Regions from separate parts of the Bradyrhizobium sp. P5_C12 genome, predicted to be linked through region 1. Evidence: riboswitches for the same ligand, from Rfam matches in the RefSeq annotation. Region 1 holds a riboswitch; the other holds the start of a gene.
The links. A riboswitch is a leader RNA that binds a small molecule or an ion and turns the genes downstream of it on or off. The one in region 1 is predicted to bind cobalamin.

Region 1 (6,916 bases):
CGCGCGTGCTCGCTTCGCCACGCTCAGGCTGAACCGCGATGATCGATCGGCCGCATCGAATCGCGGCGAAATGGAACACACCATCGCGGCAGTTCGGATCATCCTCCGGCGCGCCCCAGGCTTGCGCCAGATCGTCCTGCAACGCTTGCGGAAGACGCGACACCGCCGCACGGTAGTCGGCAGTGCTCCAGGTCAATTGCCGCTTCAGCATGGTCTCGCCAAGCGCAGGGGCCGGCTCAACATCGAAGCCGGTCTCGGCCAGGTCAACCAGCAATGCCTCGACCGAGGCAAGCGCGTCGAGACCAACCGCATGCGCGATCTGGTGCGGGCGTCCCGGATAGTTCGAAAGCACGATCGCCAGCCGCTTCTCACCTGTCTGCTTGTCTGCGAGCCGCCGCCAGGCGGCCACGCGCGCCGCGACAGCCTTCACGCGCTCTTCGTCCGGGCGATGAGCAAGATGCGAGAATTGCAGATCGGGATCGCGCATCGCGGCCGACTTGAAACTCACCACGCCCGCGAACAGGCGGCCGTCGACCTCGGGCAGCACCACATGCATCGCGAGATCGCCGGGCGACAGGCCGCGCAGCGACTCCCTCCAGTCCTCGCGCCGCGCGGTGGAGAGTGCGACCTGAAAGACAGGGCACGGAGCGGCATCGAACGGCGTCGTGCCGTCGTCGCCGACCGCCGAAAACGCCGTCGCATTGACGATCGCAGCGGGAGGCGTTTGCGCAAGATGCGCCTGCAGCCAATCCGCAACGCCTGCAGCCTTCAGCGAGGTGGCGAACACACCATAGGCGTCAAAGCCCTTCTCGCGCAGCGCCGCGATCAGCGCATCGACCGGGCCGGTATCGGCGGCGGTGAGATAGGAGCGATAGAAGGTCACGAGCGCACGCGGCCTTGCATCGGAGCTCGGCGGTGCTGCAATGACGCCGCGTGCGGGATCGTAAAAACCCATCTCGGGCACGGTCATCTCGCCGGCGACCGGACCGGCATACAGGCCCGAAGCCAGCGCAAGCTGCGCGATCGCGGCTTGGGCTGCGACCGGGCCGCCGGTGTCGCAGAGCACCTTGAGCCGCCGCAGCGTCGAAACCGGCAAGGTGGAGTATGCGTCCAGGCGCGTGTCGTCACGGCCATCGGCCGGCAGCACCGCCAGCACGATGCCGCGGTCCTTCGCCAGTTGATGCAGGGCCGCAAGTCCGTAGGCCCAATAGGACTCACCGCCGATCAGGCGCAGCAGAATGCCGCGCGCCTGCGACAGCGTGCGCTCGATATAAGTGTCGACCGAGAGTGGATGACGCAGTTCCGCGAGATTGGCCAGCCGCAGCGACGGCAGGCTGTCGCGCCCGCGGCGCCAGCCTGCCGCAAACGCAGCCAGATCGGAGTCCGAGAACGAGAGCACCACGAGATCGGCCGGATCCTGGCCGATGTCCCTTGGCGTCGCGGTCTCCTCGAGACCGCGGCTCTCGCGGAAGACGACGTGCATCAGATACCAAGCCTTGAGATACCAAGTCCCGCTCTTATCGCGGCCTCGTCGATATCGCCGTGCTCGCCGATCACGACGAGCTTTGACCGCCGCGCGCCGGCAGCCCAGGGCTTGTCGAACTGGTGCCGCACCCGCTCGCCAACGGCCTGAAGCAGCAGGCGCATCGGCTTGCCCGCGACGGCAATATAACCCTTGGCCCGCAGCACGTTCTGCTCGCGCGCGAGACGCTGGATCGATGCGACCAGCGCATCGATATCCGTGACCTCCGGAAGGTCGATCACGACGGAGGCAAAGTCGTCATGCTCGTGGTCCTCCTCGCCGTCATGATGCGAGGGACGCGCGGCAAGATCATTCTCCGCCGCAGCTCCCAGACCGAGGATGACGCGCGCATCGATCGCACCGTCGGTGATCGCCAGCATCGGCACGCGGCGAGGCATCTCGGCGATGATCGCCGCCCTGGCCATTTCGAGCCCGGCGCTGCCGGCAAGATCCGCCTTGGTCAGCAGCACGATGTCGGCGCAGGCGATCTGGTCCTCGAACACTTCCGACAGCGGCGTCTCGTGATCGAGATTCCCGTCAGCCGCGCGCTGCGCTTCGACGGCGTCGGGATCCGGGGCGAAGCGTCCGGCGGCAACGGCCTCCGCGTCGGCGAGCGCGATCACGCCGTCGACCGTGATGCGCGAACGGATTTCGGGCCAGTCAAATGCCTTGAGCAGCGGCTTCGGCAACGCCAGTCCCGAGGTCTCGATCAGGATGTGATCGGGCCTCACGGGCCGCGCCAGCAGCAGCTCCATGGTCGGGATGAAATCATCGGCGACGGTGCAGCAGATGCAGCCATTGGCGAGCTCGACGATGTTCTCCTCCGGGCAATTGGCGTCGGCGCAGGATTTCAAGATCTCGCCATCGACGCCTTCGCTGCCGAACTCGTTGACGAGTACCGCGAGCTTCTTGCCGTTGGCGTTGGCAAGCAGATGCTGGATCAGCGTCGTCTTGCCGGAGCCGAGGAAACCGGTGACGACCGTGACCGGGACTTTTGCGAGCGAGTTCATTCTGCGGCCTCTGGCACAACGGCAATGGGGGGAATGCGGGCAAGCGACTGCTTGCGGAAGATTTCGGGACGGCTGCGCCATGGCACGATGCCGTCGGGCGCGGCCGCATACGCCGCAGCACCCGCGACCACGTCGCTCGCATGGGCATCGGACAGGCGGCCGTAGACATAGGACCAGCGGCCGGGCGCGCTCAGCGCGACCGAGCAGCCCTGGCTGCAGGCCGACAGGCATTCGACGGGAACCACGTTGACGCCCTCGGGTACGCCGGCGTCGAGGATCGCACCATGCAGGCGCTTGCCCGGCGCGATCTCGCCCTCGCTAAGCGTCTGGCCGGCACGGCAGGTGATGCAGACGTGAAGTGTGACGGTCATCGCCCCTTCCAGGAAAAATAGCGGGAGGCGATGAGGCGCACGGACCCTGACTTGCGGAGGCCCGCTTCCCCGTCGCGGAACACCCCGTCCGCCGGTCCAAAACTTCCGCGCTGGCAGGTCTCCCGGCTTGCGGAGCAGGGTTTTGCCCTACGATCCCCGCCTTCCCGATCCCGCGAGGGATCAGTGGCTTTGGGCATCTCTCCGGTCACGGTCGCGGGGGCGGCTGCATTTTGGACCCAAATCTTGCCGATTCGGACCCTATCGCATTCCCTCTTCGCCTGTCATAGGACAGGAACCAACGCCGGCCCACCATTTGCCCCCGGCCGCCACTTGTCAAGCCGAAGGACCCTGTCCGATGACGCCTGAACCGGATCCCCAGACGGCCGAGGAAACCGACGCCCGCCACGCTGCGAAAATGGCGAAGAAGAAGGTCGCCCGCGACAAGATCATGGCGACCAAGAGCGGCGAAAAGGGCCTCATCATCGTCCACACCGGCGCCGGCAAGGGCAAGTCCTCCTCCGCCTTCGGCATGGTCGTCCGCTGTGTTGCCCATGGCTTCCCCTGCGCCGTCGTGCAGTTCATCAAGGGCGCCTGGGACACCGGCGAGCGGCGCCTGCTCACCGGCCATTTCGGCGATCTCTGCCAGTTCCATGCGATGGGCGAAGGCTTTACCTGGGAGACGCAGGACCGCGCCCGCGATATCGCAGCAGCCCGCGCCGGCTGGGAGAAGGCCAAGGAGCTGATCCTCGATTCCAATCTGCGCATGGTCGTGCTCGACGAGATCAACATCGCGCTGCGCTACGACTATCTCGACATCACTGAGGTCGTCGACTTCCTGACAACGCACAAGCCGCCGATGACGCATGTCGTCCTCACCGGGCGCAATGCCAAGGACGAGCTGATCGAGATCGCCGACCTCGTCACCGAGATGACGCTGGTCAAGCACCCCTTCCGCTCCGGCATCAAGGCGCAAGCCGGCGTCGAGTTCTGATTGGGCTCAGCGATGGCGCGCGCATTGATGATCCAGGGGGCCGGCTCGGACGTGGGCAAGTCGCTCATCGTCGCCGGTCTCGCACGCGCCTTTGTGCGTCGCGGCTTGCGCGTGATGCCTTTCAAGCCGCAGAACATGTCGAACAATGCGGCGGTCACCATTGATGGCGGCGAGATCGGCCGCGCGCAGGCGCTTCAGGCGCTCGCCGCGGGCGTCGAGCCGCACACCGACATGAACCCGGTGCTGCTGAAGCCCGAAACGGATGTCGGTGCGCAGGTCATCGTCCAGGGAAAGCGCATCGCGACCGCGCGGGCGCGTGAGTATGCGGCGATGAAGCCTTCGCTGATGGGCGCCGTGCTGGAGAGCTTTGAGCGGCTGAAGGCGCGCGCCGATCTCGTGCTGGTCGAAGGCGCCGGCAGTCCGGCCGAGGTCAATTTGCGCAAGGCCGACATCGCCAATATGGGTTTTGCGCGCAAGGCTGACGTGCCTGTGGTGCTCGTCGGAGACATCGATCGTGGCGGCGTCATCGCCCAGCTCGTCGGGATCAAGACGGTGATCGATCCGGATGACGCCGCGATGATCCAGGGCTTTGTCATCAACAAGTTCCGCGGCGATCCCACCCTGTTCGATGACGGCTACCGGTTGATCGAACAGAAAACATCCTGGCGCGGCTTTGGCGTGCTGCCGTGGTTTGCGCACGCCGGCGAGCTGCCGGCCGAGGATGCGCTGGGCCTCAGCGACGCGCGAAAACCCGGCCAATGCAAGATCGCCTGTCTCGCGCTGTCGCGGATCGCCAATTTCGATGATCTCGATCCGCTGAAGCTCGAACCGGGCGTCGACCTGGTGATGGTGCGTCCGGGTGAAGCCATCCCCGGCGATGTCCGTCTCGTCATCATCCCCGGCTCGAAATCGACGCGCGGCGACCTTGCTTTCCTGCGCGCGCAAGGCTGGGACATCGATCTCGTGGCGCATCACCGCCGGGGCGGCCATGTGCTCGGCCTCTGCGGCGGCTATCAGATGTTGGGACGCAGCGTCGCCGATCCCGATGGGATCGAGGGACCGGCTGGCGACACGCCGGGCCTCGGGCTTCTGGACGTCACGACTGTGATGAGCGCAGAGAAGACGCTGACACGCGTTTCCGCCGTTCATGCGGCAACGGATCAGCCGATCCAGGCCTACGAAATCCATATCGGCCGCACCGACGGGCCGGATCGCGCGCGGCCCTTTTCGAAGCTCGACGGCGCGCCGGAAGGCGCGATCTCGCGCGATGGGCACGTGCAAGGCAGCTATTTGCACGGCCTGTTCACGTCCGACGATTTCCGCAAGGCGTATCTCGCAAGGCTCGACATTCCCGCGGGCGACGAGCCGTATCACGCCAAGGTCGAAAGCGCGCTTGATGCCCTCGCCGATCACATCGAAAAGCATCTCGACGTCGAAGGCCTGCTCACGCTAGCGCGCTAGCACCTCGGCCACGCGCGCCCATTCGGCTTCGCTGCCCGGCAGCCCCAAGCGCAGCCAAGTCGGCTTCGGCGCGAAGACGCGGGACCAGATATGGCCACGCGCCAGCCTCGCCTGCGCGACAAGCGCGTCATCGGTCTCGTAGAGACGAAACAGCGGCGTGCCGCCGACAAGTTGCCAGCCCTGCGATTGCACAATGGCATCAAGCCGAACGCTGTCGCGCACGAGGCGCGCTGACGTCGCTCTGGCCCAATCGTCATCGCGCAAGGCCCGGCAGCCGACCGCGATCGCCGCTCCTGATACTGGCCACGGCCCGGACACCGCAGCAAGCTTGGCGATGTCGGCCGCATGGCCAAGCGCGAAGCCGAGCCGCAGGCCGGCGAGTCCGTAGAACTTTCCGAATGAACGCAGGATCAACAGCCCTTCGCGGCCCGCTTCGGAGGCAAGCGACAGATGCGGAACAGCGTCGGCAAAGCTCTCGTCGATCACCAGGCGCCCGATGCGCGGCAGCAGCGCCAACAAATCCTTTGGTGGATGACACCGGCCGTCGGGATTGTTGGGATTGACGACGATGGCGAGGTCGGCGCCTGCCAGCGCGTCGAGCTCGCTGACCTCTTCGACCTCCCAGCCGGCGGATGACAGGACCGGTGCATACTCGTTATAGGTCGGTGCGAGAATGCGGGCCCGGCCGCGCGGCGCGAATTGCGGCAACAGTTGAATGGCGGCCTGCGCGCCCGCCATCGCCACGACCGGCGCGCTGGTGCGATAGGCGTGTTGCGCCGCCTGATGCAGGGACTCGATCAGGGATCGCGACGGCAATGCATTCCAATGATGCGAGCCGATCTCGCCCACCGGATAAGGCAGCCGGTTGATCCCCGTCGAGAGATCGATCCAGTCCTCGGCGCGTCCGCCAAAACGCTGCTGGGCTTGATCCAGATTTCCACCGTGCTCGCGCATGCCCCGTTCTTTCACGTGAAAGCCAGGATCGCAAGGAGGCCTGCGAGCAGCAGCATGGCGCGGCGGTAGATCGTCAGTCCCTGCCCGATGTCGGCGGCGAGCGGATCGCGCGCGCCTTCGTTGAGCCAGGGCTCGTCGGTCGCGCTGCCGTGATAGATGCGGGGACCGCTGAGCCGCACGCCGAGCGCGCCGGCCATCGCCGCCTCCGGCCAGCCGGCGTTGGGCGAGCGATGACGGCGTGCATCCCGAGTCATGCACGACAGCGCCTCCGATCGCCGCGGTGCGAGCAGCACGAAGAGAAAACCGGTCAGGCGCGCCGGAATGAAATTGGCGACATCGTCGATGCGTGCAGCAGCCCAACCGAAGGCTTCGTGGCGTTCGGTGCGATGGCCGATCATGGAATCCAGCGTGTTGATCGCCTTGTAGCCGACAATCCCGGGCAGGCCGAACAGCGCGCCCCAGAACACGGGCGCGACGATACCGTCGGAAGCGTTCTCCGCCAGGCTCTCGATCGTCGCCCGCGCAATGCCGGCTTCATCGAGCGCGGCCGGATCGCGCCCGACGATGCGCGAGACCGCCTCGCGCGCGCCGGCGATGTCGCCGGTTT
Region 2 (6,916 bases), on a different contig from region 1:
GATGTCGATACGCCTGATCGGCGTCAATTCGCCGGAGGCCGAGACGATCGCGGTCTCCTCGCGGCGGCAGCGCGGACACACGAAGCAGACCTCATGCGGGGACGCCGACCAGCTCGAACGTTTGACGTTGGCCGCCATCGGCCATGCATCGCAATGCGAGCACGACACCAGAAACCGGCCGGGATCGAGCATACCCATTCCATCGGACTCCGCGTCCTGCCTGCCCTGCTCCAACGATATCCCATCCAAATCGTTCCGGTGTCCCGGCACCGTCAGCCGCCGGCGTTCCATCGCATCGGGGACCGCGTCCGGATGCGCCGCTCAGTGCGCCCCCTTGAGCGTGCAGGACGTGGTGCAGGTGACCGTGTTGCCGTGGTCGCACGCCTTGCAGGCACTGACGCACTGGTTCATGTCGCGGGGATTATAGGAGCTGTAGTTCCGCATCGGGCAGGACGCGGTCGAGCCGGTGATGTCCTGCTCCTGATTGCAGGCCGCCGTCATGAGCGCGAGCACGAGAACCGCAAGAAGGCGCATGGGATTGCCCTGTAAGGAACGGCAAAGCGACATCGGCGAGGCACGCTGCACCGCAACGAGCCCCGGCACTCCCACCGCGAGCAATCGCAAATCGCGCCGCTCGCATCCCAGAGGATGCGCGCCAAACATTAAGAACGGATTGCCGCCGCACTCAGGCCGCAGCCTTGCCCGCAGCCGCGATCACCTGCCGCATGTCCGCGGCCAGCTGGCGGTACTGCTCCCCGAGTTTCAGATAAAACTCCCGCTTCGCAGCGTCGGTGGCGAGCTTGGTGATCAGCTCGCATTCGGCGGTGAGCGTCTCGAACCGTTCCAGCCTGTCCTGAAGGTCTGTCATCGGCGTGTCCCCATCAAACGCCTCAAGGACACTCAACCTAAGCCCGGGAAATAGGTCACGGCGAACATCGTTATGGGGTAGAATTTCTTTTGTTCAAGGCGACGCCTTCGTGAGCTCGTTGCGACATCGAGGCAGGCAGCCGGGAGGTAGCCACATATTGACGCGCTCTCTGGCAGATGCCAGTTTCATCGGCGGTAGTGTCTGCAAGGACTCTTCAAGGGAATGCGGTGCGTCCGTCTCGGCGGGCAATTCCGCGGCTGCCCCCGCAACTGTAGGCGGATAGCCGACGACCAAACAAACCACTGGAGCCCCACGCGGGCCTCTGGGAAGGTGGTCGAAGGCGATGACCCGCGAGCCAGGAAACCTGCTGCCAGCCATGGTCACGCGCGAACGCATTGGGCGGGGTGCCCCGATGTCGGACAAGTAGCCGGTGCATCTGCCGCTTGGGGCGAAGGTAGATGGCTAAGGCAACCGCGGTGACAGTCTGTTTGCGTCGCCGCAGAGCGTTGTCGTGCAAAATCTTCATATCGGTGCTGGCGTTGCGCCAGCGTTTTCGCGTGTTTTCCTGATTGCCGCGCTCTCGTCGGCGTCGTTGTCTTCCACTGCCGTCGCCCAGAGCGCGGTTCAGGACAACCGGTCCCGGGAGGTTGGCCCGGTCATCGTCTCACCGCCCACTCCGAAGCCGGCTCCGGCCGTCGGCCCCGGCAATCAGCGATCCCGCGCGGCCCGCCGGGCCGCGGGACGCAATCGCGGCGCCCCTGTCGTCGCCGTTCCGGCGACCCAACCGCCGAGCGGCCCGGTCCAAACGCCGCTGAACACGGGCGCCGTCACTGAGGTCGGCTCCCGGCTCGGGATCACGGCCCGGGAGATGCCCGCGAGCGTAGAGGTCATCGACCAGCAGACCATACGGGAGCTGGGCATCAGGACCACCACTGATGTCGCCAAGTTGGCGGTCGGCGTGACCGGCGGCGATGCGCCGGGTGCACCCGCCATCTTCTCGATGCGCGGCTTTAGCGGCGACCAGATCTCTACCCTCTACAACGGCATCCCGATCGGTCCGTCGACCATGACCGGCCGTCCGATGGACACCTCCAATCTGCAGCAGGTGGAGATCATCAAGGGACCAGACTCGCTGGTGGCGGGCCTTGGCGCGACCGGCGGCGCCATCAACTACGTCACCAAGGCACCGCGCACCGGGCCGATCGTCAACGAGGCCTTCACCTCCTACGACTCCTTCAACGGCTATCGCGCCGGCTACGGTTCGGGCGGCAGCACGCTGATCGGCGGCCTCGACTACCGCTTCGACATCAGCCATTTCAACGACAAGAGTTTTATCGACGACACCTATTCGAAACTCAGCAACGTCTCCGGTCAGTTGAACTATCGCGTCAACGAGAGCCTGAAGGTCTGGGGCGCGGCCGAGTACAGGCAGGACAAGGACCGCTTCTACTGGGGAACGCCGCTGGTGCCGGCGAACGCTCCGGGCATCATTCCGACGAACGGCATCGTCTCGGGCCAGTGGACCAATTACTACCTCAACGGCCACACCGGGATGCTCAATCCGGTCACCATCGACGCGCGCACGCTAACCACCACCTACAACGTGCTCGACAACCACAGCGGCGCCAGCGAGCTCTGGCTGCGTAGCGGCTTCCAGTGGGACATCAACAACAGCGTCTCGCTGCGCAGCCAGGTCTACGGCTACGATGCGCACCGGCACTGGTTCAACAACGAGATCAATTCGTTCGACGATTCCGGCCCGAACAACGTCTATCGCGAGCGCCTGGCGCTGGACCATGCGCAGCGGCTCTATGGGAACATCACCGACCTTACCGTCAACTCGAATATCGGCGGCATGGACAACCGCTTCGTCGCCACCGTCGCGGCGAGCAGCTCGCAATTCAACGTTTCGCAGGACACGCTGTTCTTCTCGGACACGGTCGACCTGATCAATCCGGACCGCGGGCTCTACGGTCCGCGCAGCGACGAGAAGATCTATACCCACCTCGACACCGTCTCCCTGTCGTTCGAGGACCGGCTGAAGCTGACTTCGACATTCGCCCTGATCGGCGGCATCCGTTTTGAGAATATCGAGCTGTCGCGGACCCGCTTCGGCGAGAACGGCCTCCTGAAAGCCAACTATCCTTTCTCGACGACGTTCAAGCCGATCACCGGACGCGTCGGCTACACCTGGGACATCGCGCCCGGCGTGATGCTTTACAGCCAGTACGCGACGGCAGCCGACCCGACGGTGGCGAACATCTTCATCCTCAGGCCCACTACGCCGCTGCTACTGACGACGTCGCGGATCTATGAGACCGGCGTGAAGGTGCAATCGGCCGACAAGCGGGCCGAGGCCACGTTCTCGGCCTTCGACATCGAACGCAAGAACGTCTACGTCCCCGAGAGCGGCATCTTGTTCAACGTCGCCGGCAAGATGGCCTCCAAGGGCATCGAGATCGCGGCCGCGGTCAACCCGGTCGGCGGCCTGAAGCTGTGGGGCAATGTCGCCTTCGTGCAGTCGCGGTTCATCGACTTCACCTATGTCGACGGCAATGGCGACTTCCAGTCGTACTCGGGCAAGACGCCGCCGAACGTCCCGAACTTCATCGCCAATGCCGGGGCGTCCTATCGCTTCGACACGAAACTGCCGGTGGAGATCGGTGGCCTGGTCCGCCACGTCGGCGACCGCTTCAACTTCCAGGACAATCTGGTCACCATGAACGCCTACACGATCTTCGACGCATTCGCCTTCGTCGACATCCCCAAGGCCTATTTCCCGGGTGTCGACCAGACCCGGATCAGTTTTCGCGTCAAAAACCTGACAAACAAGCTCTACGCCGCCTGGGGCGATCCCGGTTACACCGACCAGATCATCCTGGGCGCACCGCGGAGTTACGAGGTGGCCGCTTCGTTCAAATGGTGAGGATGCAGCCTCTCCAATGTCGTCCCGGCGAAGGCCGGAACCCATACCGCGTGATCTCTCGATTGCGGAAGGCAGCAGTACTGAACGGCGAGTCTTCGCCAAACTGCCCCTGGGGTTATGGGTCCCGGCCTTCGCCGGGACGACACCGAGGGGAGTGAAATAATTACTTCTGCTCCAGCCGCCAGGCGCCGTCCCAGCCGGCGTCCGGCGGATTGGCCTCGAACTGCGCGATGCGGGCGAGCATGGTGCGCGAGGGACCGTCGCCGGGAACGGCTTCGAGCGCCGCGTTGAAGGCGGCACGTGCGTCGTCGAAACGGCGGGCGCGATAGGCGGCGAGGCCGTCGGCATAATGCGCGCGCAAGCTTTCCTGCTGCGTCGTGAGCGCGCCCGCCCTGCCCATCACCTCGAAGATGGGCTGCGGCGCGCTCTGGCCGGCGACCGCGAGACGATCAACCTCGCGGAGTTCGAGACCCGATCCGATCGCATCCGCGGTCGCCTGCGAGATCAGGATGCGGGTGCCGTAGACCTTGTTGACGGCCTCGAGCCGCGAGGCGAGGTTCACGGCATCGCCCATCACGGTGAAGCTCATCATCAGCTCGGAGCCGATGCTTCCGGTCAAGACCTCGCCGGTGGCGATACCGATCCGCAAGTCGCACGGCACCGGCATGGCGCGGATGCCGAGGAGATCCGGCAACTGCTTCTGGAGCGCCGGCACCTGATCGGCCATGTCGATGGCAGCACAGCCGGCGAGAAGCGCCTGCTCGTCCTCCTCGATGAAGGGCGGCCCCCAATAGGACATGATGGCGTCGCCGATATATTTGTCGATGACGCCGCGGTTGTTCCTGATTGGGCCGGACATCAGCGTGAAATAGTGGTTCATCACCTTGACGAGGCCGCGCGGGGTCATGCCCTCGCTCATCGAGGTGAAGCCGCTCATGTCGCAGAACATGATGGTCATCACCCGGCGCTGGCCGTCGATGGCGACTTCCGGCCGCTCGATCAGCCCCTGCACCACCTTGGGATCGATGTAGCGGCCGAAGGTCTCGCGGATCCGCTCGTTGTGGCGCAACTGCTCGACCATCCGGTTGAAGGCGGCGGCGAGCTCGCCGATCTCGTCCTGCGTCGACACCGTGATGGCCTTGTCGAAGCGGCCGGCCTCGACCTCGCGGGTGCCGGCCAGCAACAGCCGCACCGGACGCGTGATGCCACCGGAGACCAATAGCGCAAAGACAAATCCGACGATCGCCGCGAGGATGGTCACAATGCCCGAAACGATCATCGCCTGGCGCTGGTGGCCGATCACCTGCGCCGTGCTGGCGAAGACCTGCTTGAGCATGTCCGCGCGGATCGCGTCGATCTTCTGGTTGAACTGGTCACGCAGCGCGTCGAGATGCTCCAGCGTGCCGCGCATCTCCGTCATCTGCTTGGCATCGACCTGTTTGAGCAACTTGGCGTGTTCCTCGTTCATCCCCTGCCGCAGCTCGGTGACGACGGTCTCGATGCGCGTTTCGATCCGCGCCAGCGCCGCATTGTCGGAATGTGTCCTGGTGTCGTCGATGATCGCGTTGATGTGCTTGCGCGCACTCTCGGCCTCCTCGTCGATCTTCCGGTCCGCTTCCTCGAACTCGCGCAGGCGCGCCGCATAGGCCTCCTCCTCTGAGGGCGCCTGCATCTTCATCATAACCATCCGCCGCAGCGCCACCGACCGCTCCAGCGAGCGGATATTGGCGCGCGCCAGGTGCCCGTAGGCCGGGATGTAGCGATCGGTCAGCTCGTCCAGGAGGATGCCGACCTGGCTGGACATCACCATCGACAGGATCGAGGTGACCAGCATCAGGACGATCAATCCGAGGGCGATCCCGACGATCTTGCGCCGGATCGACTGGTTGAAAATCGGCATGGGTCCGGGACAATGGCTGAAAAGGGGGTCTGGGGACCTCAATACACCGGATTCTGGCTTGGGAACACGCGCAATCCGGCTGTTCTTGGCGTCCTGAACCGCCTGCCACCGTCGCGCGCGCCCCATTCGTTAACAAAGATTAAAGGCGCTACTTCTATCCCCCGTTGCACGAGTTCCCGCCTTCCATCCGTATTTTGCCGCATTGTTGCGTGAGCGTGAGGAATGCGAAACGATGCTGTGTCATCGTTTTTGATGTCGTCTTGATTCTCGAGCCGCATGTCGTCGCGGACTTTGGTTTGTACTGGTTTCGCAGGGGGACCACGGAATGAACCAGTGCCTACGCTCGCTCGCGTGTGTCGTTGCCGTGGCCGCTTTGGCCTTTCTCCCCACCGAGTTGGCAGCGAAGAGCAGTCACAAATCATCCGCGTCGAAGAAGACGCATGAAGCGAAATCCGGCAAGCAGCGCCATGCCGCGGCGGCCAAGTCGCGCCATGGCAAGCACGCCGCTGCCAAACGCAAGTCGAAGAAGCCCGACGACGAGCCCTCGGACAAGCCGGCAGCCCCGCCGCTCACCGGCGATCTCGCCGCGCTGAAGGACGCGATCGATCTGGCCCGCAAGGGCAAGACCGATGATGCAAGCGCGGCGCGCGACCGCATTGCCGATCCCGCCGGACAGAAGCTCGCCGACTGGTTCATGTTGCGCCATTCCGAGAGCACCGCGCCATTCAAGCGCTACGCCGCCTTCCTCGCCGCCAACCCGGACTGGCCGAGCAGCGCGCTGCTGCGCCGGCGCGCCGAAGCGCGGCTGTGGCAGGAGAAGAGCGACGCGGCCACCGTGCACAGATTCACCATGGACCGGCCGACCAGCGCCAAGGGCAAATTCGCGCTCGCCCGCGTGCTGCTCGCCGAGGGCGACAGCGACAGGGCCGCGCGTCTCGTGCGCGAGGCCTGGCGCACCGACGAATTGTCCGAACGCAGCGAGGAGGACTCTTACGAGGCGTTCCGCGATCTTCTGACCACTGATGATCATCGCGCCCGCATGGACAAGCGTCTGGGCGCCAAGGACTACGCCGGGGCACGGCGCGCCGCCAAGCGGCTCGGCGAGGATGCGCTCGCGATCGTCAAGGCCTGCGCCGCGGTCACCGGCAAGGCCAACAAGGCGCGGGACTATCTCGAGGACGTTTCGACCGACGCGCGCCGCGATCTCGGCTATGTGCTTTGC

Region 2: another riboswitch for cobalamin. It lies ahead of ACXJMY_RS27255 (TonB-dependent receptor); the one in region 1 lies ahead of ACXJMY_RS02725 (DUF1636 family protein).

What each region holds. Positions count from the first base shown of each region.
Region 1 covers NZ_JBFULU010000002.1:242,412-249,327, forward strand. Annotated here, with positions in the region: gene cobN (cobaltochelatase subunit CobN) at 1-1,483, opposite strand, end outside; gene cobW (cobalamin biosynthesis protein CobW) at 1,483-2,532, opposite strand; gene ACXJMY_RS02725 (DUF1636 family protein) at 2,529-2,903, opposite strand; cobalamin riboswitch at 2,999-3,218, opposite strand; gene cobO (cob(I)yrinic acid a,c-diamide adenosyltransferase) at 3,259-3,894, shown strand; gene ACXJMY_RS02735 (cobyric acid synthase) at 3,907-5,355, shown strand; gene cobD (threonine-phosphate decarboxylase CobD) at 5,344-6,309, opposite strand; gene cbiB (adenosylcobinamide-phosphate synthase CbiB) at 6,321-6,916, opposite strand, start outside.
Region 2 covers NZ_JBFULU010000037.1:1,427-8,342, forward strand. Annotated here, with positions in the region: gene ACXJMY_RS27240 (hypothetical protein) at 1-198, opposite strand, end outside; gene ACXJMY_RS27245 (hypothetical protein) at 322-534, opposite strand; gene ACXJMY_RS27250 (hypothetical protein) at 686-868, opposite strand; cobalamin riboswitch at 1,044-1,254, shown strand; gene ACXJMY_RS27255 (TonB-dependent receptor) at 1,737-3,794, shown strand; gene ACXJMY_RS27260 (adenylate/guanylate cyclase domain-containing protein) at 3,958-5,694, opposite strand; gene ACXJMY_RS27265 (lytic transglycosylase domain-containing protein) at 6,020-6,916, shown strand, end outside.